Regions from separate parts of the Photorhabdus stackebrandtii genome, predicted to be linked through region 2. Evidence: predicted binding sites of a transcription regulator. Region 2 holds the regulator's gene; each other region holds the start of a gene.
The links. Region 2 encodes Fur, which represses iron uptake genes when iron is present. Its sites were predicted from a motif close to ATAATAATGAGAACNACTATCAA; they were not measured.
Positions count from the first base shown of each region.

Region 1: the regulator Fur is predicted to act here: its motif matches at 3,076-3,098, upstream of sufA (Fe-S cluster assembly scaffold SufA).
Region 3: the regulator Fur is predicted to act here: its motif matches at 2,362-2,384, upstream of feoA (ferrous iron transporter A).
Region 4: the regulator Fur is predicted to act here: its motif matches at 4,183-4,205, upstream of C5470_RS09370 (siderophore-interacting protein).

Region 1 is NZ_PUJV01000003.1:26,939-34,768, forward strand. It holds partial or broken gene C5470_RS22635 (IS1634 family transposase) at 461-700, shown strand; gene C5470_RS03225 (GH39 family glycosyl hydrolase) at 853-2,532, shown strand; gene sufA (Fe-S cluster assembly scaffold SufA) at 3,166-3,534, shown strand; gene sufB (Fe-S cluster assembly protein SufB) at 3,547-5,043, shown strand; gene sufC (Fe-S cluster assembly ATPase SufC) at 5,101-5,847, shown strand; gene sufD (Fe-S cluster assembly protein SufD) at 5,822-7,135, shown strand; gene sufS (cysteine desulfurase SufS) at 7,132-7,830, shown strand, end outside.
Region 2 is NZ_PUJV01000014.1:65,102-72,931, forward strand. It holds gene C5470_RS13340 (aromatic-ring hydroxylase C-terminal domain-containing protein) at 1-156, shown strand, start outside; gene C5470_RS13345 (cupin domain-containing protein) at 233-682, shown strand; gene C5470_RS13350 (AEC family transporter) at 821-1,738, opposite strand; gene C5470_RS13355 (TauD/TfdA family dioxygenase) at 1,751-2,755, opposite strand; gene C5470_RS13360 (beta-N-acetylhexosaminidase) at 3,742-6,417, shown strand; gene fur (ferric iron uptake transcriptional regulator) at 6,491-6,937, opposite strand; gene fldA (flavodoxin FldA) at 7,306-7,830, opposite strand, start outside.
Region 3 is NZ_PUJV01000010.1:60,939-68,768, forward strand. It holds gene feoB (Fe(2+) transporter permease subunit FeoB) at 1-1,979, opposite strand, end outside; gene feoA (ferrous iron transporter A) at 2,027-2,260, opposite strand; gene C5470_RS10775 (Tex family protein) at 2,529-4,853, opposite strand; gene C5470_RS10780 (3-oxoacyl-[acyl-carrier-protein] synthase III C-terminal domain-containing protein) at 5,613-6,662, opposite strand; gene greB (transcription elongation factor GreB) at 7,045-7,518, opposite strand; partial or broken gene C5470_RS10790 (helix-turn-helix domain-containing protein) at 7,668-7,777, opposite strand; partial or broken gene C5470_RS22475 (IS200/IS605 family transposase) at 7,800-7,830, shown strand, end outside.
Region 4 is NZ_PUJV01000008.1:155,313-163,142, forward strand. It holds gene C5470_RS09355 (aldehyde dehydrogenase (NADP(+))) at 1-112, shown strand, start outside; gene C5470_RS09360 (APC family permease) at 220-1,821, shown strand; gene C5470_RS09365 (class I SAM-dependent DNA methyltransferase) at 2,015-2,752, opposite strand; gene C5470_RS09370 (siderophore-interacting protein) at 3,276-4,112, opposite strand; gene C5470_RS09375 (histidine kinase) at 4,251-5,339, opposite strand; gene C5470_RS09380 (DUF2474 domain-containing protein) at 5,548-5,706, opposite strand; gene cydB (cytochrome d ubiquinol oxidase subunit II) at 5,687-6,694, opposite strand; gene C5470_RS09390 (cytochrome ubiquinol oxidase subunit I) at 6,684-7,830, opposite strand, start outside.

The DNA of each region.
Region 1 (7,830 bases), on a different contig from region 2:
AGCAAAATACATATATCTATATATTACATTATATTTCTGAGTTTATTTACAGTAATCCATCCCTAAATTGATATATACCGGCATTTATAAATTTAAATAAAAGAAAGTTTTTATCTATTTCGATATTAACCCCTTCAATATAATTCACCATCTATATTTTACTCGATATTTAAATTAATCAGATATATAAGCAGTTCACATAAACAATGATATTATTAAAAATATTGATGAAATCTATAACTTGAAAGACTGCGGCACGTAAATGACTATATCTTTATGTAGTGCTCCAAGCGGAGCGGACAGTGTTATCGTTTCTTTTTTGCAAGGTATTTATAGATGGAAGTTCGTTTAGCGAAGCTGACAAAAACAATAAAATAAATACCAACGACATCTCATCGTTGAACTCGATTAAAATGTACTATGTCGATCGTAATGAAGTTCGCTGTGGAATTCTCCCAGTTTAATGGTCTATGCTGCGCTGGAGCATAAAATTCGCAGCGGATTGAAACAAAATGCGGCATTTTACCCGGATATGAAAAACCGGCAGACACAATCGCCCACCACCCGTTGGGTATTTTTAACCTGTGAAGGGATTAATCCCTTCGAATTTCAAGAGTATCGGAGGGTAACGGGTATGCAACCGTACCAAAGTGACCTGTTGAAGATATTGGGTCAATGGTATGAGTCTTTTTATTCCTGAATTGGGTGCGGAATGTCGGCTAATAGCCTATCCGAAAGCTATTTCATTTGTTATGTTGGTCCTGGGCAGGGCATTGGAACTCTCACATACTATGTATACGCTCTGTCCGTGACCAATGAAGATATAATAATAACTATGTCGAGGTATTTACAATGTATAAATTAATTAAACCTGTGCACGGAGTAAATGGCTCTCCTATATCCATAGCCCCCGGATATCCTGATCTTGAAGACCAATTTAACGAAATGGGGATCCCTTTCATCCGAGCGCATGATCTGTATGGCCCAGGGGATATCGATAATGGCACTCTTGATAATAAAGATCCGGGTTCATATCAACTTTTACTAATGGTACCAGAAGATAAAAAATGGCATGGCCGAAAAGTTTACGCCGATTTGACAAATAAGAGATCTATCTTTCCAAATGCCAGAAACGGAATGAAGAATAATAGTTTTGAAGAGGCTGTTTCACAAGCAAATTACGAACCGACAGATGCTTATTTTAGAAAAATCATTAACAATGAAAGGAATTCCAATCCTTATCTCAAGAGAGAAGTGATGTGTCGAATAGGCAGGTCATTTTTGGGAAGTGCAAACCCACCAGAAAATTTTCAAATTTATGCCATGCTGGCGGCGGAATTAGTAAAGCGGTATTCAGTTAACTACATGAACATTGGAATGAAGCGTCCGGTAATGTATTATCAAATATGGAATGAGCCTGATTTAGGAATCTTCTTTGCCGATTCTGACCCGAAAGTTTATTACAAATTTTATGGTACTATCGCACGCGAAATCAAAAAGGTAGCACCGAATGTGTTGGTCGGAGGTCCATCTATAGCCGCCGGGCAGGGGATACACAGTCCCTATGGATGCGGTTTTTTAAAAGCATGTAAAGACAACTCATTCCCGCTAGATTTTTATTCCTGGCACCTTTACCTTCACGACAAAGCCGATCCTGTTCAAGTTGCGGCATCAGCCAGGCTCAACAGATCCCTGCTTGATGAATTGGGATTTAAGCATGTTGAAAGTTATATAACAGAGTGGGGAATGACCCCATATACAACTCACGAAACACAGAATAAAATGCAATCAGCAAAGAATGCGGCGTTTATTATACAATCTTTGATATTTATGGTATATAGAGATGTGGACAAAGCGTTTTACTACAGAGCTGACGGCGGCACACTAGGTATTTTTAATGATGGAAATAGATATACCTATCCCGCGCAAGCATTTTATTTATTCAACTTAATGTTTGAAACGCCATATTATAAATCTAACATTGATATACAATTTGAAAATGCTAAATATGGGTATATTGAATTGGAAGGGCGCAGTGAACCCAATTCTTTTCCTCGAAGAAGGAAGTTATTAGTATCAACTTATTTTCTTGATAAAGACTTCCTCAAAGAAGGATATCCGTCAAAAAAATACAAGCAATATTACCTGGATACAAATCGAGATGTTGACAATATTCAAGATCAATACAGTATTGACAAATGGTTTGGCGGGAAAAATCCTAAAAATATGTATAGTAACAATATTAAAGAGGATATACTTGATGACCACTCTCCAGAAGCTGTCAACCCTGAATACCGTAGATATGGTTTTACCGGTCACAATGCCATAATTCAAGACCCACGAGAGCCTAGGAATGTCACTGCTTATATTATTACCGAAGGAGGTCAGTTGGACAATATAAGGCCAAGTTCGGTAATGAGTGAAAATATAAAAAAAACCAAAGTAAAAACCGATACTGGAATAATGTGGAAGGTTGCTGTGGCAAATATTCAACAAGACTCGGTAGTACTTCTGGATGTTGAGTATTCCTGATAGCAGTGCCGTGGCTTGGTGAACTACATTTTCGGGATCTAAGGTAGAGCTTTAGCGGAAAGATTTGCTCTAAGCCGCTATTTGCAATAGTGTCCCTGGGGCGCTGGTCGGTGGGATGGCACCAGTACCAGCGTATGCGCTTTTTCCATTTCCGGGGTATAGCACTGCACCCAGAGATAAATCGTGATGTGGTCAATGCTGACGCTAGGCTCGGTCAGCATTTTCTGGAGCTCTCGGTAGCTTATTAGTCGAATCCGCCTTGATTAAATAGAAACTCTATTTGTATATATTATAATCATAATAGCAACTCCCATGCCGCATCTCCGGTATATCTTAAAGCTCACATCAAATGGTATTCATGATGAACCTTTTGTGCTTTTATTTTGTACCAAAAAGTACAGGATAGCACAATTAATTAAATTAATAATTTATATATAAAACAAAGAATTAAAAATATATTTTCATATGCGATGAACATAATTCGTTGTGTTTGGGTGAAATTTAATCCATTTAAGGTATATCCTCTTAAAACAAATGGTTGAAGTGATAAGGGTTATCATTACCATTATGTGGTAACGAGAATGTTCCGATAACAGCGGCAAAAAATTGCTAAAGAAAAATATGAGGTCAACGATGACAAATAGTGTTGAAACCTTCTCTCTGAATGAAACCGCATGGCAAGGAATTACCATCACAGAGAGAGCCGCAGCACAGATCCTAAAATTGATGCAGCAGAACCCACAAAGTGAAGGGTTATATCTGGGGGTTAAGCAGTCAGGATGTGCCGGCTTTGGCTACGTGTTTGAGATGGTTAACGATCCTGCGCCTGATGATTTACTGTATGAAAATGAAGGGGCATGTCTATATGTTCCCCTGAAAGCTATGCCATTTATCGATGGAACTGAAGTTGATTTTGTTCGTGAAGGTTTAAATCAGATATTTAAATTCAATAATCCAAAAGCTCAACATGCCTGTGGGTGTGGTGAAAGCTTTGGTATATAAGTGTACCAATATATGTCTCAGAGCAATGTAGAAATCAGCGATGATGTGCAGACCTGGCTCAGCGATCATCGTTATAAAGAGGGTTTTTTCACTCAGGTCGCGACTGATGAGTTGGCTAAGGGGTTGAGTGAAGACGTTGTGCGGGCAATTTCCGCAAAACGCAATGAACCTGAATGGATGCTGGAGTTTCGGCTGGAGGCTTATCGCCATTGGCTGGGAATGGAAGAGCCGCACTGGTTGAAGGCGAATTACCCTAATCTCGATTACCAGGACTATAGCTATTATTCAGCACCTTCATGCGGTGCCTGTGATGATAGTTGCAGTTCGCAATCCGGTGCTATGCAGGCAACGGGTGCAGAGCAAACAAATAATTATTTGACGGCAGAGATTGAAGAAGCATTTGATAAGCTGGGTGTTCCTGTACGGGAAGGTGAAGCTGTCGCGGTAGATGCTATTTTTGATTCAGTTTCTGTCTCAACAACTTATCGGGATAAGTTAGCGAAAGAAGGCATTATTTTTTGCTCATTCAGCGAGGCAATACAGGAATACCCTGAGTTAGTCCGTAAATATCTCGGCAGTGTGGTTGCAAGTCACGATAACTTCTTTGCCGCGTTGAATACCGCGGTCGCTTCTGATGGTACTTTTGTTTATGTGCCAAAAGGGGTTCGGTGCCCGATGGAACTCTCCACCTATTTTCGTATCAACGCGGCGAAAACCGGCCAATTTGAGCGCACCATTCTGATTGCTGATGAGGGCAGTTATGTCAGCTATATAGAGGGATGCTCTGCACCTGTACGTGACAGCTATCAACTGCACGCTGCTGTTGTGGAAGTGATTATCCATAAAGATGCCGAAGTAAAATATTCTACTGTACAGAACTGGTTTTCAGGCGGTGACAGTGAGGGGGGAATTCTTAACTTTGTGACTAAAAGAGCATTGTGTGAAGGTGAAAATGCCAAAATGTCCTGGACGCAATCAGAAACGGGTTCAGCAATTACCTGGAAATATCCAAGTGTGATCCTGAAAGGGGATAACTCGATTGGCGAATTTTTCTCTGTCGCCCTTACTAATGGTACTCAACAGGCAGATACCGGCACCAAGATGATCCATATTGGGCGTAACACCAAATCGACCATTATTTCAAAGGGTATTTCTGCTGGCCGTAGCCAGAACAGTTATCGTGGGTTGGTGAAAATATTGCCGGGAGCGGAAAACGCCCGTAATTATACTCAATGTGACTCCATGCTGATTGGTACTGAATGTGGCGCGCATACATTTCCCTATGTAGAAGTACAGAACAATACTGCGCAACTGGAGCATGAGGCGACAACTTCCCGCATTGGTGAAGATCAATTGTTCTATTGTCTGCAACGCGGCATTAGTGAGGATGATGCGATTTCAATGATCGTTAATGGTTTCTGTAAGGATGTGTTCTCTGAACTTCCCCTTGAATTTGCCGTTGAAGCGCAGAAATTACTGGCAATTAGCCTTGAACATAGTGTTGGGTGAATTCTCCCTGTTTCCCTTTTTTATGACAGAACGTTAAGCCGTTCGAAGGCATGTAATATGTTAAGTGTTAAAAATTTACGAGTCAGTGTGGAAGGTAATGAAATCCTGAAAGGATTAAATCTTGAAGTTAAACCGGGTGAAGTTCATGCCATTATGGGACCGAATGGCTCCGGTAAAAGTACATTATCGGCAACGTTAGCTGGCCGTGAAGAGTATGAAATTGATGATGGTGAAATCATCTTTAAAGGAAAAGATTTACTGGAATTTGAACCGGAAGAGCGGGCTGGTGAGGGGATTTTCCTGGCTTTTCAATATCCGGTGGAAATTCCGGGTGTCAGTAATCAATTCTTCCTGCAAACGGCAGTGAACGCTGTCCGTGAATATCGTCATCAGGAGCCGCTGGATCGCTTTGATTTTGCCGATTTTATCGAAGAAAAAATAGAACTGCTGAATATGCCGCAAGACTTGCTGACACGTTCAGTCAATGTCGGTTTTTCCGGTGGTGAGAAAAAACGTAACGATATTCTGCAAATGGCCGCGCTGGAGCCGACACTCTGTATTTTAGATGAAACAGATTCAGGTCTGGATATTGATGCACTGAAAATTGTTGCTAATGGTGTGAATTCCCTGCGTGATCCAAACCGCTCATTCATTATTGTGACTCACTACCAACGTATTTTGGATTACGTGAAACCTGATTTTGTCCATGTGCTTTATCAGGGACGGATCATTAAATCCGGTGATTTCAATCTGGCGAAAAAATTGGAGGAGCAAGGCTATGGCTGGCTTATTGACCAACAGTGAAAAAGCTGAAAAGACGCGTCAGGTTGCAGAGCGTAATCAGCAAGCCTTAGCGCGTTTCGCTGATTTGTATCATTGCCGCCATGGTGATGATTCATCTCATGCCAGTCTGCATTGGCAGCAAGTGACTAAAACCCGGTTTCCTCAATTCAGACATGAAGATTGGCGCTATACTCCGCTGGAACAACTGTTAAGCCAGCAATACAGTGGCAAAACCTGGGAATTGACCGTAGCACAATGCGAACAACTGGCGATTCCGATGGATTGCTGGCGTATCGTTATGGTGGATGGTTGTTTTTCTCCTTTACTGAGTTCCTGTGAATTTGGGCCGTATCAGTTGAGTTTACTGGATAACAAAAGTGGGCTTCCGGCGTCGATCCAGAGCGAGATTTTTCTGCATTTGACAGAAAGCCTTGCTCAACAGCCTTTGGTCATAACATTAAAAGCCGGGCAAGTTGCGGAAAAACCCCTTTATCTGCTGAATATAACCAGTGGTTATTGTAATGAAGCATTAAATACCAGCCATTACCGCTATCACATTACTGTGGGAGCGAATGCAGGCGCCAGAGTGATTGAACATTTCGTCAGTACTGATGAGCAGCAACCCCATATGACAGGAAGCCGATTGACCGCAGACGTGGGGGATAACGCCAGCTTAATCCATATAAAACTGGGCGTTGAGAATAGTGAGAGCTACCACTTTGCACATAACGATATTGTGGTTGGTCGTGATGCCCGGGTGAAGAGCACCAGTTTTCTGTTAGGTGCCGGGCTTGGTCGACACAATACCAGCGTTCAACTTAATGGCGAAGGGGCGAATCTGTCGTTGAACAGCTTGTTGTTGCCGCAAGGAAAAGAGGTCGCTGATACCCGTACTTATCTGGAACATAATAAAGGCCATTGTGAAAGCCGCCAGTTGCATAAAACAATTGTGATGGATCAGAGTAAAGCGGTATTTAACGGCATGATCAAGGTGGCGCCTCATGCACTGAAAACCGATGGGCAGATGACCAATAACAACTTGTTATTAGGTAAACAGGCAGAAGTGGATACCAAACCTCAACTGGAAATTTACGCTGATGATGTGAAATGCAGCCATGGTGCGACTGTTGGCCGGATAGATGAAGAACAACTGTTCTATCTGCAATCACGTGGTATCAGCCGGTGTGATGCGCAACATATGATTATATTTGCTTTTGCTGCCGAACTTACTGAATCTATTGAAGATGAAGCCCTGAAAACTGTTGTCATGAAGCACATTAAACAGCGTTTAGCGGGAGTGGAAAAATGACCTTCTCTGTAAAAAGGGTGCGACAGGATTTCCCGGTACTCACTCAGCAGGTCAATGGGTATCCACTGGTTTATCTTGATAGTGCCGCCAGTGCTCAGAAGCCGGTTTCGGTTATAGAACGGGAAAGTGAATTCTGTTTACACCAGTATGCGGCGGTTCACCGGGGAATTCATACTCTCAGTTCTGCGGCTACTCGTATGGTTGAAAATGTACGCCACCAGATGGCGCAATTCATCCATGCTCAAAGTGATGAAGAGATTGTTTTCGTCAAAGGTACGACGGAAGGGATTAATCTGGTAGCTAACAGTTATGGCCGCAAATTTATCAATAGTGGCGATAATATTGTGATTACTGAAATGGAACATCACGCCAATATTGTTCCGTGGTATATGCTGGCGGAACAAATTGGGTGTGAAATCAGAGTATGGTCACTGAATGAAACCGGTGAGCTGGATCAATCGGTTTTAACATCCCTGATTGATTCACGTACTAAATTACTTTCTTTTACTCACCTGTCTAATGTGCTTGGCACCGTGAACCCTGTACGTGAAATTATACAACAGGCAAGAAGAGTGGCTGAAGAGTGGGGTGGTCAGTTACATATTCTGGTTGATGGTGCTCAGGCCATTATGCACAAGAAAGTTGATGTGCAGGATCTGGGGTGCGATTTCTATGTTTTTTCCAGCCATAAATTA
Region 2 (7,830 bases):
GAAGCTATAAAACAAAAATTGATCCCACCCACTCACTTTCAGTCCACTGGTAAAATTCTCGTCAGACCTGACGGGCATATAGCGTGGTATTGTCGGGATAATAAAGAACATGAAAAACTTTTGGCGGAAACGATGATTAAAATATTTTTAAGATAAAATATCTTGAATGTCATTTTAAAATAGTTAAAGAATGTAATTTGTAAAATAAGATGTGATATTAGAGGTGATTATAATGAAAAAGACTTTCTTTTCATCTGGCGATTTCGGTAGAGTTCCAGGCGAGTTAATTGAAGATAAACCGACTCAATTAATTCATGAGAATGTATTGAATTCTGAAGTCAGTCAAGATGTAAATTTCTCAAATGAAAGGCGCCATAAGGTCGCTATGGTTAATTTACCCAGTAAAGTTCTCAGTATGACTCTGGGTGGATTACAACCTGGGCAATCCACGCGTAAACACAGGCATAGTTATGAAACCATAATATATATCGTCAATGGTGAGGGGTATTCACTCATTGGTGAAAAACATGTTTCATGGAAAGCGGGTGATGCAATATATGTGCCTGTATGGGCATGGCATCAACATATAAATAGCAGTACCACTGATGAAGCATTCTATATTGCATGTGAAAATGCGCCAATGTTGCAAAACTTGGGGCTGGCAGTTCGTGAAGAACTTTGAATTTAGCAAAAATAGCCGTAAACCCTTGTCCAATGTATTGAATTACTTAATGTATCTATAGAGATATAGTAATAAAAAAACGTATTACATTTGTTCTGAGTAATACGTTTTTAATATTATTTAACTTTATTCTTATTTCTATAATTCCATACTACCAAGAATTAAAGTTACAGTAATGATGGATAATAACGTAGTCCATGTGATAATAGATGCCATTGCTTCATGGTCACCTCCCATTTGTCTGGCTAATATATAAGCATTGCCAGCACAAGGTACTGCGGAATATAGAATAGCAATATTGGCAGGAACGCCTGATGCACCTAAATATTTAATTATCAAGATGGTGATAAGTGGCATGACAACCAACTTGAGTATAGTTGCGTAGGAGATCGAAAGTAGCTTTTTTATATTCATACTAATGATCAATCCAGCGCCTACAGACATTAAGCTTAATGGTGTAGCTGCATTAGAAAGATAGATAAAAAGTTGTTTAATTGAGCCAGTAATATGAATGTTAAAGAAGTTTAGTAATACCCCAATGATTGCGCCAATGATCAGAGGGTTTTTAGCTAAAGCAAGAATAGCACTACTGAGACTTTTTTTGCTTCCACTACCATAATGATTCATCACCAATACGCTCATAATATTAGTGATAATTATCATATAGGCTACAAAAAATCCAGATAGTGCAACTCCTTCACTTCCGAATAGTGATTGTGAAAGGGCTATAAAAACATATGAGTTATATCTAACTCCACCTTGAAAAATAGAGGTAAATAGAGCAGGTGTAGTATTAAATAAAAATCTACCGGATAAAATAATAATAGCGATTATTATCGTGGAGCTTATTGTTGATATTATTGGGTAGAAGTTGTCAGCGCCAGAAAAATTGGCTTCACTAATATCTAAGACTAATAGAGCAGGAAAAAATAGATAGTAAACAAATTTATCTGAGAAGTTCCAGAAATTAGAGACATCTTTTATATATTTTTTGGATAAGAAACCAAGAATAATTAATAGGAATATAGGCAGAATTGAAAAGAAAACATTTAACATCTTAAGATCCTTCTAAATAGAGAAAACTCTATTTTCGATTTGGTTTAAATACCTATGATTCCAAAGGCTTGGTGAAATAAATACACGTTGCAACCAACGTAATGGTGTTCCTATATTATCGAATGTTGGTGTGAATTTATCTCTTGAATGTAAAGTGAACCTGTTGTCTATGTATATTAAGTCTCCAGGGTTAATATGTATTGCTACTGCATTTTCTTTAATCAAATTATAGAACTTTTCCAGCGCAATTTTAGCTTTAGTTGTACTTGCTGTGATCATACCGGGATAAAATACAGCGCTGATGTCGGGTAGTATATGATTTTCTGATATCAGCGGGACAAGATGGGTCTCTTCTTTCTTAATCAATGTGGATTGTCTCCAGCGGTAAGGTAATTTAATGTTGTACAAGGGGGCTGCTAATGTTTCTATGTCTTCTTTCTTTAATTGAGCAATGGATAAACGTGAATCGGATATTCGTGTCAGAGGGCCATTAGGATCGCTTCTGATTCCTGTAAGCAGTAAACCCAGGGGAGAAACATTATATCGCTCTAAATGTTTTAAAGCTGCGTTTTCAATATGAAAGTCAAGTTCAACATCAAATCCTAAACCCGTATATTCACTTTTCGATTCATGAATTGGAATAAGATTATTAATTAATTCCTTACCTTCAAAAAGCATCGAATAGGGTTCACCGATGAGTGACGCTATGCCTGTTAAAAGATTTTCGCTAATATTTCCTGATCTTGCTGAGGGGGTATATTGGTTTGGTGATGGAGAGAAAAATATTTCACAGTCTATTGGTGTATTCTTTAAAATTATGTATGGTCTGGGGTTTATAGATGCCCGCTGTTTATTTAGGGCTGATGTTATTCTTACCGGTAAAAAATACATCATTGCAGATCTTACTGCGTTAATATATAAATCACCCCCAGTAGGGTCATAATCGATTTTATTTAATGCTAAAAAGAGGTCATGTTTTTCTTGCGTAGTTAATTGAAATAAATTCTGATAATCCATTTATCATTCTCTTTAAAAAATAATAATGTTAATAACCGCAAAAACAAGAGTATGTTACATTTATTATTCGGTTTTAAAACTAAAATTAACAGATAGTGTGATGTTAATCACCTTAAATAACGGATTGTATTTGGTTGTTTTTTGAACTATTAGGGTGCAATAGAAATCATATTTACAATAGAGAATGGTTTCGGTAACTAGAACGTTTAAAAATCAATTTAAATAGATTGATATCTGGCGGACAGTTGTGTCTGAGTTACTGTTATACGTTAACAATTTTGTTAAATTGAGTTCTTGGATTCCTTTTATAAAAACATCATCACAATTTCGTATAATAAAAGGTTCCATTTTACCAAAAATTAATCAGAGATGAGTTATGGATGATACTCTACTATAGATAATTCCTATTGAGATGGATTTTTATATTTCACAACTGAATCAAAGCTATTTTTTTATTCTGTCTAATAATAAAAAATAAATCTAACTATACGAAATTATCTGTGTTTTATATTGTTAAGTTTTTATGGTTGTATTATTTTTTATCTTAATATTAATGTGGTGTATAACTATTTTTATATTTTTCTTGTAATGTGTTCTTTGTCATGTTTTGTAAAAAATTCCTTTTCTACCATTGATAATTCGTGGCATGAAAAATAATCTGTATATATGTTGATTAGGTTATTTTAATTTTCTTTTTCAATTGAAATTTTTATTTTACGTATAGATTTATATTTTGGGCTGTGATTTATTCTAATCAAAAAGTCATTAATTTTATGGTTACACGTAGTACAAAAGTCAGCATTAATCCAATCTATGATCAAAGTGTGCGTTTTCAATGATCTGCCTGGAATTTTTCTGGGATGAAAAAGAGATTAAGTTCAACATCATCATGCCATTTATTGTTTTCTAATGGCTTGTTGCCGCTGTCCTTATGTTTCTGGGCAGTGGTTTACCTTACATAACATTTGTGTTTGAAAGAGGTAACAATGAAGAAATTTAAATTGCGCACATTAGTGGCGCTGATGACAACTGTTGGTTTGATGAGTTCTGCCTATGCTAATAATACAGCACAACAATTGGTTGATTCACTGAGTCAATTAAAAGTTAATTATAAGGTTATTGATAATCAGGCGGGAGATCATGGCGTTAACTGTGCTGTACTGGGAGCGGACTGGGCCACTTGTAATCGGGTAGATATTACGTTAACCAATGGTAATCAGGCTATTGATTCATCTGATTGGGCGATTTATTTCCACAGCATCCGGCAAGTCCTGAGCGTAGATAATGAGCAGTTTAAAATTACGCGTATTACGGGTGATTTACATAAACTGGAGCCAACTGAGAAATTCACCGGTATTAAAGCGAATCAACAGGTAAAATTGCCTATTACCGGAGAGTATTGGCAGATTTACAGCACTGACTTTTTGCCGCGCTGGTATGCAACGTCAGGTGATGCGAAACCTAAAGTCCTTGTGAATACGGATACAGAAGATCTGAGTCAATTTTTATCTGTTTTCACCGGTGATCAATGGAAACGCACAACCGCGGATAACAACATTCTGATGACGTCTGAAAATCGTTATGCGAAGAATTTGCAGGTTAAAAAAATCGAGTCAGAAAAATTACGTGGGCAAATAATTCCGACACCAAAAGAAATTCAGATTTATTCAGAGGATGCTGATTTATCTGGTGGTGTAAGACTGGAATTTGGTGGTTTGAATGACGAGGCGGTTATTCTTGTCAGAAAACGTTTTACCGATCAAGGCATTAAATTAGAGAATAGTGGCTATCTGGTTGCGACTCAGATTGTCTCTTCAGATTTTACCGGTGAATGGAAGGTTAAAGGGGCTTACCGCCTGAGTATTACCCAGAATGGTGCTCAAATTGTTGCTTTTGACCAATCTGGAGTGTTTTATGGTCTTCAGTCTCTGTTGTCATTAATTCCTGTTGATGGCAGTGCGAAGATTGCTACTCTGACGGTAAAAGATGCTCCACGTTTTGAGTATCGTGGGGCTCTCCTTGATGTAGGGCGCAATTTCCATAGTAAACAAGCGGTCCTGCGTTTGCTTGACCAAATGGCAAGTTACAAACTGAATAAATTCCATTTCCACCTGAGTGATGATGAAGGTTGGCGTCTGGAAATTCCTGGATTACCTGAGCTGACGGAAGTTGGCAGCCAGCGTTGTCATGATTTGAGTGAAACCAAGTGTTTGTTACCACAACTGGGTTCCGGCCCTGATAACAACAATATGGGCAGTGGATCCTTCAGCCGTCAGGACTACATCGACATTCTGAAATATGCCAAAGCCCGTTATATTGACGTTATTCCTGAAATTGATATGCCGGCTCATGCCCGGGCTGCGGTTGTTTCTATGGAGGCCCGCTACAAGAAGTTAATCGCTCGCGATGATGTGAAAGGGGCGAATGAATACCGTTTGCTGGACCCAACCGATACCACCAGAGCAACCTCTGTTCAGCTCTATGATCGTCGCAGTTATTTGAACCCGTGTATGGATTCTTCAAAACGATTTGTTGAGAAAGTCATTGGTGAAATTGCCGTTATGCATAAAGAAGCTGGCTTGCCATTGGAGACCTGGCATTTTGGTGGTGATGAAGCGAAGAATATTCGTTTGGGAGAAGGGTTCCAGGATAAGAATGGTCCGATAGTACCGGGTAAGGGCATCATTGATAAAAGTATAGAAGATAAGCCATGGGCTAAATCTCAGGCTTGCCAGAAGTTGGTAGAGCAGGGGGTTGTGAAAGATATTGAGCACCTTGCCAGCTACTTCGCAATTGAAGTGAGCAAAATTGTGAATGCTAATGGTATTGAGAAGATGCAGGCATGGCAGGATGGCCTAAAACATGCTGACAGCGCTAAAGATTTTGCGACCAAACGCGTTGGTGTGAATTTCTGGGATGCGCTCTACTGGGGGGGCTTTGATTCAGTCAATGATTGGGCGAACAAGGGCTATGAAGTGATTATATCCAATCCGGATTATGTTTATCTGGATATGCCGTATGAAGTTCATCCACAGGAGCGTGGATATTATTGGGCGACCCGTTTTAATGATGAAGCCAAGATCTTTAGTTTTGCGCCAAATAATATGCCGCAAAATGCTGAAACATCCGTTGACCGTGATGGTAATGTATTTCGTGCGAAAAGTGACAAACCGTGGCCGGGCGCTTATGGGCTGTCAGGGCAAGTATGGAGTGAAACGGTCCGCACTGATGAGCAGATGGAATATATGATTTATCCTCGCTTATTACCGCTGGCAGAGCGGGCATGGCATCGGGCTGGTTGGGAACAGGATTATGTTCCAGGCCAGGAGTATAAAGGAGGGGAAACGCATAATGTTGATATTGATGCATTGGATCGTGATTGGACACGGTTCGCTAACCTGATAGGGCAACGTGAACTTGTCAAACTGGATAGGGCCGGGATTGCTTACCGTTTACCGGTACCTGGGGCTAAGGTAAAACGCGGTGTTTTGAAGGCCAATATTGCTTTGCCGGGGCTGATTATTCAGTACTCAACTGATGGCGGTAATAGCTGGAAGATTTATGACAATCACAAGCGTCTGAAGGTAAAAGGAAATGTGTTGATCCGTTCTGTCAGCCCGGATGGCAAACGTTACAGCCGGATTGATAATGTAAAGGCATGATTTTGTTTCATCAAGAAAGGAACCTCGGATAGGTTCCTTTCTATAGATAAAAAATTATCGGTTCAGGAATGAATTACTTTTCGTCATGTGCACTACTGTCTTCGCGGCAATTACCTGCGGAGCAATGACCATATAAATAAAGGCTGTGGTTTGAGAGTTTAATCCCATAACGTTCAGCAATATTCTTCTGGCGTTTTTCGATATGTTTGTCACTGAATTCAATGACCTTACCGCAGTCCAGGCAGATTAAATGGTCGTGGTGGTGTTGTTGAGTGAGTTCAAAAACCGATTTGCCACCTTCAAAATTATGACGGGTGACAATGCCGGCATCATCAAACTGATTCAACACGCGGTAGACAGTCGCGAGGCCAATCTCTTCACCGTTATCAATCAGTTTCTTGTAGAGATCTTCCGCACTGACGTGGTGGTATTCAGGATCCTGTAACACTTCCAGTATTTTCAATCGAGGAAGTGTTACTTTAAGTCCAGCATCTTTTAATGCCTTATTGTTGTCGGTCATGCGGATTCAGTCCTGTTACTCAGTAAAGTGAACTTAGCGATACTTCAAAAAGTACCAGTTAGTTATCAGGTTATGATTATAGGCATGGCTAATGAAAATGAAAACCACGTTAACCTTAACTATCATTACACATTTTGCCAGAATAATCATTTGTAAAACGCAGGAATAACCTTACTGTTTATCATGTTTAGGCTATTTTTTTGCCATTCTTCGTAATAAAAGAGCGGATATGAGCAGTGTGTTGACAAAAGCGATAGCTTTTGAACGTGATCCCACAGGGTGAGCAAAGCGAATGGCTACTCACCTACCGCGTATTCACTATTGATAAGAAATGGCCTGCACCAATATACGGCTATTGGGGTAAGTCCCTATCCAGCAATAATTTCCGCCAGACTCATCTCTTCGTAGATCTGTTTAGTCCAGGAATTAACGCGTTCTTCGGTTAATTCTGGTTGGCGATCTTCATCAATAGCCAGCCCAATAAAATGGTCATCATCAGCCAGACCTTTTGATTCTTCAAAGTGATAACCCGCCGTTGGCCAGTGACCAACAATAATTGCTCCACGGGGTTCAATAATGTCACGGATAGTTCCCATCGCATCACAGAAATATTCCGCGTAATCTTCCTGATCGCCACAACCAAAAAGGGCAACCAACTTCCCTTCAAAATCGATCTCTTCCAGAGTAGGGAAGAAATCATCCCAGTCACACTGAGCTTCACCGTAGTACCAGGTGGGGATGCCGAGCAGCAGAATATCGAACTGTTCGATATCTTCTTTACTGCTCTTGGCAATATCGTGGACTTCTGCAACGTCGGAACCCAGAATTTTCTGGATTTTTTTGGCAATATTTTCTGTGTTGCCGGTATCGCTGCCAAAGAATATACCTATAAT
Region 3 (7,830 bases), on a different contig from region 2:
CCAAATTTTGTACTCATTATTCCCATAGAACCGCTATCCATCTCTCCGTCGCCTTTACTGGCTTCGATTGGGTTGGAAAGCACACTCAAAGTGAAGGTGTCTTTCAGGCTCCCCCAAGTTTCACCAACAGCCTCTTTCAGTTCACCAAGCAGGTTGAACCCCTCTGCGTCAAATGGCTCATTTGTAATGCTTTCTGCGGTGTACAAGGTATTCAGTGTCCCGACAACCACTTCTTTTGCCATCGCGCCGGTTATCAGTCCCACGGCTGCCTGCCAGTTATCTGCGTGAACGCCAATTGGCTGTAACAGTGGTGTAATAACTTTGCTGACCGAAGCTAGTGCTGATTCGTTGATGCTATCAACGGCTTTACCAGAGAAAGAGAAGCTATTGAGCGCACCAATAAACATACTGGCGATAACGATAACTTTACCTGCACGGATAACAAAACCTTTCAGGCGTTGCCATGTTTGCAACAGCAGGGTTTTCAGATGTGGAATATGGTAAACCGGAAGCTCCATAACAAATGGCGAGGCTTCACCACGCATAATGGTGTATTTCAGCATCAGGCCAGTCAAAATCGCGACTACAATGCCCAATATATAAAGAGAGAAAACAACGGTTGCCCCGTTTTTGCCGAAGAATGCAGCGGCAAAAACGGCAAAGATTGCCAGCCGTGCACCACAAGACATAAATGGTGCCATCATAATCGTGATCAGACGCTCACGCGGTGCATCCAGCGTTCTCGCGCCCATAATTGAGGGTACGTTACAACCAAAGCCAACGATCAATGGGACAAAAGATTTACCTGGCAGACCCAAAACCTGCATCAGACGGTCCATGACAAACGCCGCCCGCGCCATATAACCGGAGTCCTCAAGGAAAGAGAGGAACAAATACATCATGCCGATTTGTGGTACCAGTGGCAGAACCGTGTTGATACCGCCGCCAATACCTTGCGCGAGGAAAATAGTCAGCCATTCAGGAAAATGTAACGTATGACCAAGCCATTGAACGCCATGAATAAAAATAGCGATAGAACCTGCGTCGAAAATAGGCTGTAATGCACCACCGATATTAATCGCCAGTACGAACATTAAATACATAACCGCCAGGAAAATGGGTACGCCCAACCAGCGGTTGAGGATGATGTTATCAATTGCCTGGGTGAGTTTGTTTGGCGTTGCTTTTTGGCTGTCGATCACTGCCATACATAAGGTGTTGATGCTTTGATAGCGTGCATCGGCAATAACCAGTTCAGGTTCTTCGTATTGCTGTTGTTGCAGGCGTTCTTTGGATTCAGCCAAGATTGAGGCCGCAAGGCCAGAACGTTCCAGGCTGTAAATGTCCCCTTCAAGTATCTGAAGTGCTAACCAACGGCGTTGTTGAGCATTAAAATCGTCTGAAATTGCACCAAATAGCTGATCAACTTCTTGCAACAGGTTGTCAGGGTAGCGAATCAATGACTGCCCAGAATTCTGTTTATGGCGGTCAATCGCTTGTTTCAGTTCATTGAGTCCGGTTGCTCGGGTTGAAACCATTGGAATGACCGGACAGCCAAGGCGTTTCTCCAACTCAGCAATATTGATTTGAATATGCTGGCTTTTAGCGATATCCAGCATATTCAGCGCAACAATGCAGGGAATGCCTAATTCCAGCAGTTGTAATGTCAGATAGAGATTTCGCTCAAGGTTAGCAGCGTCTACGACGTTAATCAGCATGTCAGCATCACCGCTCAGGATGTAGTGACAGGCTATCTGCTCATCGAGTGATGTTTGTTCAGAAATCGTGGTCAGAGAGTAGGTTCCCGGCAGGTCAACCAGCTCAATTTTATGGTCTTCTGTGATAAAACGGCCAATTTTGCGTTCTACCGTGACGCCTGCCCAGTTGCCTACACGTTGACGGGCGCCGGTAAGTTGGTTAAATAATGTCGTTTTGCCGGCGTTGGGATTGCCGATTAAGCCAATGGTCAGTGCTTTCATGTTTTTGATGCCAAATTAGAAGTAACAGTTTTATTGCTTGCAATGGATTATGCGTTGCATTGGGCGTCGTCTAATGTGAGAAATTCCAGATCTTTTTTTCTCAGAATCAGGTTAACTCTGCGGGCCTCAATTTGTATCGGATCACCTAAAGGTGCTAAACGGACAACATGAAAAGAGGAACCGGGCAACATGCCTAATGACAGTAATTTCTGTCGGTAAGCTGGGCTGATCTTGGGAGAAAAGCCAATGATCTTGTAACTGCGGTCTGGAAGAAGTTGCATATAACCTTCCGGGATGTGTGATAAGTGAAAGAATCTTGAGAACTAAAGTTGTACTTATATTAGATAAAGTACGATTTTCATCCTATGCATGTTAATTGCAAATAAGAATAATAACCAACATTAATTTCAATATTAATCGCATTTTCAATAATTGATGTTCAGTAAGTTACTGAGGTTGACGGGGATAAGTGCATTTGAATTTTACCTGATAGCTGAGATGAGATATGCACTGCTAAAGCAGTGCATAGTGTTTGCGATTATAAGACTATCAACGTTTTTTGCCGAATGCGGCGGCCAGCGCATCACTCATGGCACTGTTTCCGGCTGGAGTTGAAGTGCGCGGAGTAGTCCGGTTTTTGTTATTACGTTCAGGGTGGCGGTCAGTTTGAGGATTGTTACTGCGGCGTGAGTGGGTTTCTCCCGGTTGTTCATCAAGACGCATGGTCAGCGCGATACGCTTACGGCTCAGATCAACTTCCAGCACTTTGACTTTGACGATATCACCTGCTTTTACTACGGTGTGAGGATCTTCCACAAAGCGATCGGACAGCGAAGAGATGTGCACCAAGCCATCTTGATGAACGCCGATATCGACAAATGCGCCGAAGTTAGTCACGTTAGTGACCGCACCTTCCAGTACCATCCCCGGATGCAGGTCATTCATCGTTTCCACACCGTCAGCGAAGGTCGCGGTTTTAAACTCCGGGCGTGGGTCACGGCCTGGTTTTTCCAGCTCTTTCAGAATATCGGTAACGGTTGGAACACCAAATTGTTCTGTGGTGAAATCCTGAGGCTTCAATCCACGCAGTGAGGAAGGATCGCCCATCAATTCCTGGAGTTTTTGTTCGGTGGCCGCCAGAATTTTCTCAACCACCGGATAGGCTTCCGGGTGAACAGTCGAGGCATCCAGCGGGTTATCACCGTGATTAATACGCAGGAAGCCGGCACACTGTTCAAACGCTTTTGGCCCAAGGCGGCTGACTTTTAGTAATTGTGCACGGTTATTGAAGCGGCCATTCTCATCGCGCCAGTTTATGATGTTCTGGGCAATCATACGGGTCAGCCCGGCAACTCTGGTCAATAGCGGAACAGAAGCGGTATTCAGATCTACGCCGACGGCGTTTACACAATCCTCAACGACCGCGTCCAGCTTTTTGGCAAGTTGGGTCTGGCTGACATCATGTTGATATTGACCTACACCGATAGATTTCGGATCGATTTTCACTAATTCAGCCAGTGGGTCTTGCAGACGGCGGGCGATAGAGACCGCACCGCGTAGTGAAACGTCCAGGTCAGGAAATTCCTGTGCTGCCAGTTCAGATGCAGAATAAACAGAGGCTCCTGCCTCACTGACAATCACTTTTTGGGCTTTTATCTCTGCGAACTGTTTTTGGACATCCGCAAAGAAACGTTCTGTTTCGCGGGAAGCGGTTCCGTTACCGATAGCGACCAATTCCACCTGATGTTTGATACACAACGCGGCCGTGCTTGCGGCTGCTTTGGCGGTTTGCCCGGTGTGCGGATAGATAGTGTCTGTGGCAATCAATTTGCCGGTTGCATCAATGACGGCAACTTTAACACCGGTACGCAGACCTGGATCGAGTCCCATTGTCGCGCGCATACCCGCTGGTGCGGCCATCAACAGATCTTGCAGGTTACGGGCGAATACCTTGATAGCTTCATCTTCTGCTTTCTCACGTAAAGTGCTCATCAATTCCGTTTCAAGATGCAGCAATATTTTGACACGCCAGGTCCAGTTTACGACGGCTTTGCGCCAGCTATCCGCCGGTGCGTTGTTCAGGCGCAGATTAAGATGTTGGGTAATAATCTGTTCGCAGTAGCTCTCTTTGGGTGGTTCATCAAACTGGGGATCAGCATTCAGGGAAAGTTGCAGCATGCCTTCATTACGGCCACGGAACATGGCTAATGCGCGGTGAGAAGGGACCTGTGCGATAGGTTCATGGTAATCAAAATAGTCGCGGAATTTAGCACCTTCTTCTTCTTTTCCGGTGGCGACTTTGGCGACCAAATGGGCATTTTTCCATAAATAGTCACGAACTTTTGCCAATAATGTTGCATCTTCGGCGAAACGTTCCATCAGGATATAACGAGCGCCATCCAGAGCGGCTTTAGTATCGGCTACACCTTTATCGGTATCAACAAAAGTAGCGGCAACCAATTCCGGTTCTTGTTGTGGATCTTGCCACAGAGAGTTCGCCAAAGGTTCAAGACCTGCTTCAATCGCGATTTGCCCGCGGGTACGACGTTTCGGCTTGTATGGCAGATAAAGATCTTCCAGTTCGGTTTTGCTCAGGGTGCCATTAATGGCTTCGGCCAGTTCTGGTGTCAGCTTGCCTTGTTCGTCAATGGATTTAAGAATGGTTTGGCGGCGGTCTGACAGTTCGCGCAGATAACCAAGACGGCTCTCAAGTTGGCGAAGTTGGGTGTCATCCAAACCGCCGGTGGCTTCTTTACGATATCGTGCAATAAAAGGGACAGTATTCCCTTCATCCAGCAAACTCATCGCTGAAAGGACCTGCTGTGGCTGGGCCTGTAGCTCACTTGCAATAATTTGGCTTAAGGATTCATTCATGTTGTGTTTTCTTCTGGTGGATAAGCTTCAAATATTCACAAAACCCCCTTTATACGTTCTGAGAGAAACAATTTCCAGTTCACGTCTGATCTTATTCTGGCGGGCTACGACATAATTCAACAAATTTGTTGCCGGTTACGCTATAGCAACTGCGGTTAAATCAAATTTTTTCATTAGATTTTTCGCGTAAGGAATTAGTTACATTGCCCGTGAAGGCGAGCCTACTCTGGGCTTTTATACAGAAATATTGATGGAAAGAGTTGCCTCGTATGTGAATCAGGCTGTTATCGTAACTGTAACGCAATGGAGCCAATTATTGTTACTCGTCCCATTTCTGGAATTGGAGGAAATTGAATTTTGTTTTGAGAGGGTGGATATAAATAAAAAAATATTTAGGATTAGTGAAGCTAATTTAATTAAAGAAATGTAGAATAAAATATGTGTTCAGAGTCATTTTATTTTTTTATTAATTCAGGCCAGAAGACTTTTCGGTCTTCCGGCTTTATTGATGATCTCTCTAGATGAATCTCTACTTCAGGCCAATGTGGACAGGAGTTTACGTATTGTATCTTTAATCTGACATATCTGTTTCTTTATCATTAGCAGCGCAGGCGCATATCTCAGCTCTAGCCCGTTGTGATAATATCGATGCTTCAAATATGTATCAAACTGGGATAGTAATATCAATTAGCTTCGGTGATATATTTCCGATTTCGTGTACCTTGCTATTTGCTTTGGTCGTATCAGTAAAAATGCGTATTAAAGTTTAAATGATATTGCAGCAAAAACCATTCCACCGCTTCCTGCCCATCCCATGCAGAACTGCTCTTTCTCCAACATGTCTTGGTGAACAGCATCAATGATTCCAAAAGGAATAGAGGCAGTAACAATGTTACCTGTTTTGTGTCCAACATGATGCATCTTGTTATCAACACCGATCGACTGTCCAAATTCGTGCCACATTTTTGGTGAACCAGTGTGAATAAAGATCTTGTGAATATCATTGTTGGAAACTTGGTGCTTATTAAATACCTCTATTGTTCCTTCCCGGCCATATTCATGTAGTAGTGCTGCGTATGAATTAAACCGGCATTGTCCACCAAGAGGTGAAATACGTTCAACATCAGAATCGTTACAAAACAGTTCCCAGTTAGGTAAGGAAATGGTAGATAAATCGCCTAAATCTGGTCTGTTGATATAAGAAAATTGGAAGTTGTCAGGTGATTCATTACTCAGTATGGTGACAGTTGTTGCTTCGCCTATCGTAAAACTTGGAAATTTATAAGCCAGTTCTGATGAAGAAGACAAAGAAAAGTTCTGTGGGAAGATAGGCCCACCATCGGACATACCAAACTCCATATTAACAATAGCAGCATAGCGTATTTCACCCGCCTTCATTTTGCTATTGATAATATCCATCGCTGTCACCCAACCATTACAGGCGTCTATGACATCGTAATTCCTGCAATTGAGTCCCAGTGCTTTTGCGATAAAGGTACTATTGGCCGGCTCAGTGAAGCCACGAGTGACGCTAGGGTAGATCAACAGATCGATTTCTGCTTTGCTGATATTAGCTTGTTCTAAAGCGCGATCGAATGTTGCTTCCATGAGTTGCATGGGCTTTTCACCCTCAGCTAGCCAATATCGGGTTTCTATACCACTCTTATTGAGTAATTTTCCGATTGATTTTAAGGTCTTGGGTAAATCTCCCTGAAAAGTTTCTTTTGAATGTTGCTCAACTAAATTAATAATTTCTTGATTTGTGACAAGCCGTGATGGAAGTGATCCTGCTATGCCTGCTATTTTCATTAATGCATCCTCTAGATAAATATCTTGAAAATTCTGTTTTTCTAGTATTTTAGTAAAAAATGAAATTTAATTTCTACTCTGTATAGTACAGAGTTATATTAGAAATAATTAGAAATTATATTTCCACGAAATATAAACAAGGGAGTTACATATCAGTAAAGTTTATTGTAAGCTTAACTTCCTCGATTGAAATAATTTGGTTGCTTATATTTCTAACATAAGTCCGGCTCAAATCAAGTGGCGAATATTATTTTTTATTTCTTTATATTCAGACTGTGTAAACTTTAAAATACATTCCGTTTTTATGAATTTATATGCGTGACTATTATCAAAACTAAATAGAGTTGGAATTTAATTATATCATGTTGAAACAGTATACAGACTATTTAATATATTCGATCTCATTCACGTACCACAAGACTTCTCCTGTTGGTGTATGAACGATTGCACTGTCTCCGACCTCTTTCTTCAGTAAAGCCCGGGCCATTGGAGAATCAATTGATATGTAGTCTTTGCGACCAAAAATTTCATCGTACCCGACGATACGGAAGCGTTTAATCTCCCCTTGATCATTTTCGATTTCTACCCATGCGCCGAAGAACACACGCCCATCTTGTTGAGGGGAGTAATCAACACACCGTAGTTCTTCCAGACTCTTGGTTAGGTATCTGACTCTTCGATCAATCTCCCGTAGTCTCTTTTTGTTATATTGATAATCTGCGTTTTCGCTCCTGTCTCCGAGACTTGCCGCCCAAGTGACTTTTTTAGTGACTTCCGGGCGTTCTTCACGCCATAGATAATCCAATTCTTCTTTTAGTTTGTTGTAACCTTCGCGGGTTATAAGCTTAGTCTTCATTTTATGTTGTAGAGACAGTAAGTTGCATTGTTGACATCCTCCCCGCCCAAAAGGACGAAGATCCCTACCCGTGTTCAGACCGAAGCCTGGCTCATTTCGGCGTTCGCTGTATATCCGCATACCTGACACTCGAATCCGACCATCGTCGTGGCTTCATGATCCTCGTTCTGGAGCGCAAGTGAACGGTTGAAAACAAAACGACAAGCCCCTGCTGACCGCTTGGTCTTAATTGAAATTTAACGGCTTGAAATCGTTTCATATCCACTATTATATTTTGGTCTATGAAAAATGAAACTGATATTCGCCGTGGTA
Region 4 (7,830 bases), on a different contig from region 2:
GGTATGTTTCCAAAACTATCCCGAATCCTTACTTCCCCCAGCACTGCAAGACCGTAATCCGTTAAATATTTCCCGATTAATCAATGGGGTGATGAGCAAGGATGCATTGTAAATCAGTTTAATACTTGCATTGCTGTTAGTTATGCACATTGCGCCACTGTCACGCGAAATTACCCTACTGGCGTATATCAAATAAGAAACAGAAAAGAGCGAATAATTATGGCGCCATATGAAACCTCTCCACTGCCGAAATCCAATTCAGGGCAGGGAAAATTTAAGAAACAGTTAACACTTACGGATTTAACTTTCATCGGATTAGGTGCCATTTTTGGTTCTGGCTGGTTATTTGCTGCCAGTCATGTGTCTGTTATTGCCGGGCCAGCAGGGATTTTTTCCTGGGTAATTGGTGGTATCGCTGTGCTCTTACTCGGCATTGTGTATTGCGAATTGGGTGCAGCTCTGCCGAAATCAGGTGGCATTATTCGTTATCCGATGTTTTCTCATGGTGAACTCATGGGATATTTAATGGGTTCTATCACCTTAATTGCGTTTTCCAGCCTGATAGCCATTGAAGTTGTCGCTGCCCGGCAATATGCGGCTGCGTGGTTCCCTTTTCTCAGTCAGCCGGGTTCTGGTGATCCGACTCTGGCAGGCTGGTTGGTTCAATTTATTTTATTAGCATTTTTCTTTTACCTTAACTACAACAGCGTAAAAACTTTTGCGAAATTCAACAATATTATTAGTCTCTTCAAGTTCATCGTTCCGCTGCTCGTTATTGCTATCCTTTTTAATTATTTTAATCCGAGTAATCTGCAAGTTCATGGATTCTCCCCGTTTGGGATCTCTGGTGTTGAAGCCGCGGTTTCAGCGGGCGGTATTATCTTTGCTTATCTTGGCCTGACGCCAATTATTTCTGTTGCCGGTGAAGTGGAGAAACCGCAAAAAACCATCCCTATTGCTCTTATTCTGTCTATTTTACTGTCTACGGTCATTTATGTTTTATTACAGTTAGCTTTTCTTGGCGGAATACCCTCTGATCTGCTCTTTGGCGGCTGGAACCAAATTGGGCAATATTTTTCACTGCCGTTTCGTGATATAGCCTTAATACTCGGTGCGGGATGGCTCGCTTTTTTGGTGGTATGTGATGCAGTGATCTCTCCAAGCGGCACTGGGAATATTTATATGAATGCGACTCCGCGTGTTATCTATGGCTGGGCAAAAAGTGGCACGTTATTTAATGTGTTTACCCATATCGATGAAAAATCGGGAATACCACGTCCTGCACTCTGGTTGACGTTTATTCTTTCTATTTTTTGGACATTACCTTTTCCTTCATGGGAAAAACTTATCAGTGTTGTTTCAGCAGCGTTAGTCCTGAGCTACGCATTAGCGCCAGTCACGGCCTCTGCTTTACGCCGTAATGCCAAAGGGATGAAACGCCCTTTTTATGTTAAAGGGTTTATCATCATTGGCCCGCTCTCTTTTATTGTTTCCGCCTTCATTGTTTACTGGTCTGGTTGGAAAACCGTTTCCTGGCTGCTCGGATTACAAATTATCTTGTTCTTCATCTACTTGTTATTCAAAAACAGAGTCCCCACAGGCAAAGTGAGCCTGCGCCAACAGATAATCTCTGCCTTGTGGCTGATCGGTTTCTACAGTGCCATGATCATTTTGTCCTATCTAGGCACATTTGGTGGGAAAGGCATTATTCCTGCACCCTGGGATATCGTTGCAGTGGCAGTGATGTCTTTGATTGCCTTTTATTGGGGAACCTTTAGCGCTCTGCCCAACGCTATTTTACCAACGGAAGATGAGGATTGATTAGAGTGCTAATGGAACATTTTGATTGCTTCTCTTCCTAATTGGGGTAAAGCCTGTTCTGGCTTTACCTACCAACCTATCTGGAAAAAACAACCCCCATTATTTTGAATGAGGTTTGTCAGCGGTCTGAAATCCCTCGATGAAAATCGAGGGATTTGTGTAGGAAAGACAACGGATCTCGGGGATTATCTTGTTAAAACTGACAAATAAGAGCTGTATCAAGGCAATTTCGTTGATAATCATCCCAAAAACCTAGGGGATAATCCTCAATATCGCTTTTTAACAGCATTGGTTTTTGCCATCTAAATTGTTTGAATCCCGCTTTTTGGATAGCCGCTTGATACTGTTCACGACTCCAATGATACATGGTGAAAGGGCTGGGTGGTGTGGTAAGAAATTCAGCTCTCACGAGAGTTGTGTCTTTCACGGGCTCTTTACTCAGAATTTTTATACAATAATTTTCATAATTCACTTTTTCTAATCGACAATCAGGTTCAGCGGTATACGCAATGAGTTTACCTGAAGGCTTGAGATGAGCGGCAATGACACGGAACATAGTTTCAAGGTCTTCAATAGATTCTGCATGGCAGAATAACCAGGCTGCATTGACTATGTCAAATTTGCCAAATGACTCCATCTTGCAGACATTTCTTACGTGAAATTCGATATCGTCACCGTATTGTTGTGATTTGCTTTTCGCAATTGCTATCATGTTATCTGATATATCGACTCCAATGACTTTTGACGCACCACGATTTTTGTATTCTCGACTAAAAAGGCCATATCCACAGGCTAAATCTAATACTGATTTCCCGTGTATATCTCCTGCCAGATCGAAGACAGTTCTGATTTCTACTTTGATATGGGCAGCAGCATCTGAAAAGCTCTCGTAAAGATGTGCAATAGGATCATATAAAGTGTTATCTTTCATGTTTTTTATCCTTAGCTAAAGGTCAAAGTACTTTATTTATCGAAGAGATATTATTTAGTATGAATTTAATAATTACTGAAGGTCTTTCTCTTATTATATACTAATACGTTAGTGATGAATTAGATATACCCGTTATCTTTCAAGTTGCCTCTTTGTTGGCTGCTTTCACTCACCCCAGTCACAGAGTTATCTATGCTCTTGGGAATACCTATAATATGTTTCGTAGAACTATTATTTTTATAATAATTATATCGTGTCATCAATTGTTGAAATAAGCGATACATACAAGCAACTGTCTTGAGCGATAATTTATGAGGTAGCCCGGTGATACAACTCATCCTATTCTGCGTTCTTTCTGAGCATTGCATTTAGCGATTTGGTTCGGCACACCAAATCGCTGGCTGGGTAATAAAAAACCAAAAGTGGAAAGCAGGTATACCTATTGATCACACCGTTAAGATTCCTGAAAAAATCTCCCGGCGTGATCTTTTGCCTATTATGACTGGCCGAAATTATGCACTAATCATAGCGCAAAGCTATCCATCACTTCATGGCGCAGCTCGTGATAACCTTCTTCATTAAAGCCATGTCTCCAGTAAGGGATAGCATACAGCTGGTGGCGTTCATAACCTTTTTCACGGCGAACATAGCGACGAAGCGCTTTTACCATTTTATCTTCACCGGCAAGCCAGAAAGTGACATCTTCTGTTGGTAATGACCAGGATTTGAACGTGGATACCATCTTGTCAGTCACTTCAACACCGCCGGTAATCCAGTGGATTGTTATTCCCGCCGGTTTTTTCAACTTCTGAATATCTTGTTCACTTTCGATACGGATAATCACCTGCCCGGCAGCGTCTGGTTTCATTGTTTCCAATAGCGCCGCAATTGCCGGCAGGGAACTTGGGTCGCCGGCCATATAATAGTTGCTGACTTTTGGCAGTAGTGGATCAGGGCCTCCGGGGTTAGTGATGCCGATCCAGTCACCGATTTTGGCTCTGTGAGCAAACTCCACCGCCGGACCGCCATGGTCATGCAGTGCGAACTCAATATCGATCTCTTTTTGTTCGGAACGGAGAGCCCGAACAGTGTAAGCACGGGTAACCGGGCGCAGTTCTTTTGCCGGCCATATTGGGCCTTCTGGGGATAGAGTGGGTAAGATCGGTTTGGTCTGTCCCGGAAGAGGTAAAAATATTTTTACCAGCCCGCCTTCGCATTCAGTGGGATAAGTGTCCAGGTTTTCACTTTCGAAAGTAATGCTGCGCATATTGGGGGTTACGTCGAAAATTTTTTTTACCTGAACAAGCCTCGGTGGTGCAGGGCGGTAAATATTTTTCTCTTCAATTGTTTTATTCGCCACGTAAAATTCCTCTGGAAAATTTATCGAAGGTAATGATCTGATAAAGCAAAATGCAGTGTAACAGTAATTAACACAAATGCTAATCATTATCATTCAATAAGTTGCACTGATGCCAGTAATTTGATTTATCTGTCTTTTTCAATCCAGTGATAACTGAATTTCTATTTCTGTACCACCATTTTTACGGTTTTTTATCTGTAATTGTCCACCGATAAGAGTGACTCTGTCTTGCATAATAGCCAGTCCAAATCTGTTTTTATCAATTGCATTTAGATCGATGCCTCGGCCATTGTCACTGACAACAGCAATGATTTTGTCATCAATAGGATAAATACGGATACTGATCCAGTTTGCATTGGAATGCTTGTAGCAATTGTTTAAACACTCCCGGATGATTTGTAATAAATGCTTACAGTAACTGTCAGGGATGTGCTGATGTGTCAGACGGTAATTGAATTCAATATTGAAGCCCAGACGATGGTTAAACTCATTAATCAACGTCTGTAAAGATTCTTGCAGATTACATTGAGGCTGTTCGTTCCTGAAGGTTGCTAATAATTCTCTTAGCTGGCGGTAAGCGATATTCAACTCGTCCTTAATCATATTGAGTGAGGTTAAACTTTGCTTGGATAAGTTATCACTACCGATATACAGGCAATTAACCTGAATCTTAAGGAAAGAGAGCGATTGGGCAATTGAATCGTGGAGTTCACGGGAAATAGCTGCCCTTTCTGCTGCCAGGATACTCTGATGGTGGCACTGGATTTGGTTTTCCCGTAACAGTTTATTCGTCATTAAGGCAACCACATTCTGAACCAGGCTTTTTTCATCGGGAGTCAGATCGCTATTTCTGTGTGTTTTTATCCAGAGTGTCCCATAGTTATCAATATTATCATCCAGATTCCATCTCATAATCAGAGGCATATCGAAATAGGGGCACTGGTGGGGATTGCGGAAGAAATATTCTTGTTGCGATGGATAAAGGATGATTTTGGCTTCACAGAAAGGGATCAGGCGATTGAGATGAGAAAAAATCTCCTGTAGCTTTTCAGGAAGAAGTTTACAGTTTTGTAGTTTGAAATGGCTTTGACAGAGGAAATCCAAATGACCATTTTTTTGTTTCAGGGCGTTAATTTCTGCTTTGTATCTTGAATGTTGCCATTCTTTGACAGGAACAGAGTTATATACTACTTTTATCAGGAAATACACATTTGTAATGCTTAACATTATCAGTAACGGTAGAATTAAATCTTGAGTAGACGGTTTGTTAATCAACAGCAGTATAAAAAGTAAGAATAAATTTATAATAGAGTTGATTACAAACAACTTTTGGTTTTTGAAGATAGTGTTATTTGAACTTGTTTTCATCAGATTAAGATTCCGTTCTGCAATACTGATGAAAACTTTAGCTCAAATTATTAAATAGTGTTAACAATTACTTTAATTTCATGCCTGCTGCTGTCATCAGAAGGCGAAATAGTGTGGAGACAGCAAAAAGCGCCATCACACTGCAAAGCCAGATTATCGCCATCCAGCCTATCCGTTTCCATACAGAAGGGCGTTGGATATTTTGATTAGTGGTAGCCTTGTTCATGGTTCACTTTCCCCCGGAAAACGTAGTAGCTCCAATAGGTATAAACCAGGATCGCTGGGATAATCAGCAGGGCGCCAACCAGCATAAAACCTAAACTTTGTTGTGGTGCCGCGGCTGCTTCATAGCTGATTGTCGGTGGGATCAGGTTAGGCCAAATACTGATGCCCAATCCACTGTAGCCAAGGAAAACCAGCAACAGCGCTAATAGAAACGGTGTGTAATGGGTTTTGCGTTTGATGGAGCGCAATAGTTTCCAGCCCGACCATACCACTAACAGCGGTACAGGGAGGAAGAACAATAAATTAGGTAAGCTGAACCAACGTTCCGCAATTGCCGGATGGATTAATGGTGTCCACAAACTGATAATGGCGATGACAGCTAGCATCAGAAGAATGAGTGGGCGGGCTACACGGTACATCGCCTGTTGCAGATGGCCTTCGGTTTTCATAATCAGCCAGCCGCAGCCTAACAGGGTGTAAGCAACGATAAGCCCAAAGCCACAGAACAGCGGGAACGGTGAGAACCAGTCAAAATAGCCACCGGCATAAGCCCGGTTTTCAACAGGGAACCCCTGAATAAAGGCACCAACCACAACTCCCTGAACGAAGGTGGCAATCACAGAACCACCGATAAAGGCTTTATCCCAGATATGACGATGCTCAGGCGCGGATTTAAAACGAAACTCAAAGGCGACGCCACGGAATATCAGGCCAAATAGCATTAATGTCAGGGGAATCGTCAGTGCATCAAGTATAACGGCATAAGCCAGAGGAAAAGCACCGAATAAACCCGCACCCCCAAGTACCAGCCAGGTTTCGTTACCATCCCAGACGGGGGCGACACTGTTCATCATTAAATCACGGTCGCTGTCGCTTTTAACCGTGGGATAGAGCAGCCCAATCCCAAGATCAAAACCATCCATGACAATGTACATCATGGTGCTGAACACAATGATGATGAACCAGATTAACGGCAGATCAATACCCATTTTCTAACTCCTTTTTGGGGCCTTTGCGGATAAGTTTCATCATATAGGCGTAACCCACACCAAATACCGAGCTATAAACCACGATAAACAGCAACAGGCTGATGCTCATATGGATTTCACCGTGTGCGGATACAGCGTCTTTAGTGCGTAACAGACCATAAACCACCCATGGTTGACGGCCTATTTCTGTGGTAAACCAGCCGGCAAGAATGGCGATCAGGCCGGAAGGTGCCATCAAAAATATAAAACGCAGGAAGGGTTTTGATTGGTAAAGCCGTTGCTTATAACGTAACCAGAGTCCCCAGCAACCGGCAATGATCATCAGCATACCCAGGCCGACCATCACTCTGAATGACCAGAAAACCATCAGGGCATTTGGTCTGTCTTCCGGTGGAAACTCTTTAAGAGCAGGAACCTGTTTATCGATGCTGTGAGTCAAAATCAGGCTGGCGAGATATGGGATCTCCACGGCATAATGCGTCTCTTCCCGTTCCATATCAGGAATACCGAACAGGATCAGCGGAGTCGCTTCGCCGGGACGATTTTCCCAATGGCCTTCCATTGCCGCGACTTTAGCGGGTTGATGCTTGAGTGTGTTAAGACCGTGAGCATCACCAATCAACGCCTGCAAAGGCGCAATAATCAGGATCATCCACATCGACATGGAGAGCATTTTTTTCATTGCTGTCGAGTCATTGCCTTTTAATAAATGCCATGCCGCTGAAGCTGCAACAAAGAATGCTGAGGCAAGGAATGCCGCAGTACACATGTGAGCCAGACGGTATGGAAAGGAGGGATTGAATATGACTGCGAGCCAGTCGACGGGGACGACCTGATTATTGATAATTTCGTGGCCTTGTGGGGTTTGCATCCAGCTGTTGGAGGCCAGTATCCAAAAGGTGGATATTAGAGTACCTAGCGCAACCATACAGGTGGCGAAAAAATGTAACTTCTCACCCACACGGTTCCAGCCAAATAGCATCACGCCAAGAAAGCCCGCTTCAAGAAAGAACGCGGTCAGCACTTCGTAAGTCAGCAAGGGGCCAGTGATCGAACCGGCAAACTCGGAGAAAAAACTCCAGTTGGTGCCGAATTGATAAGCCATAACCAGGCCGGAAACCACGCCCATGCCGAAG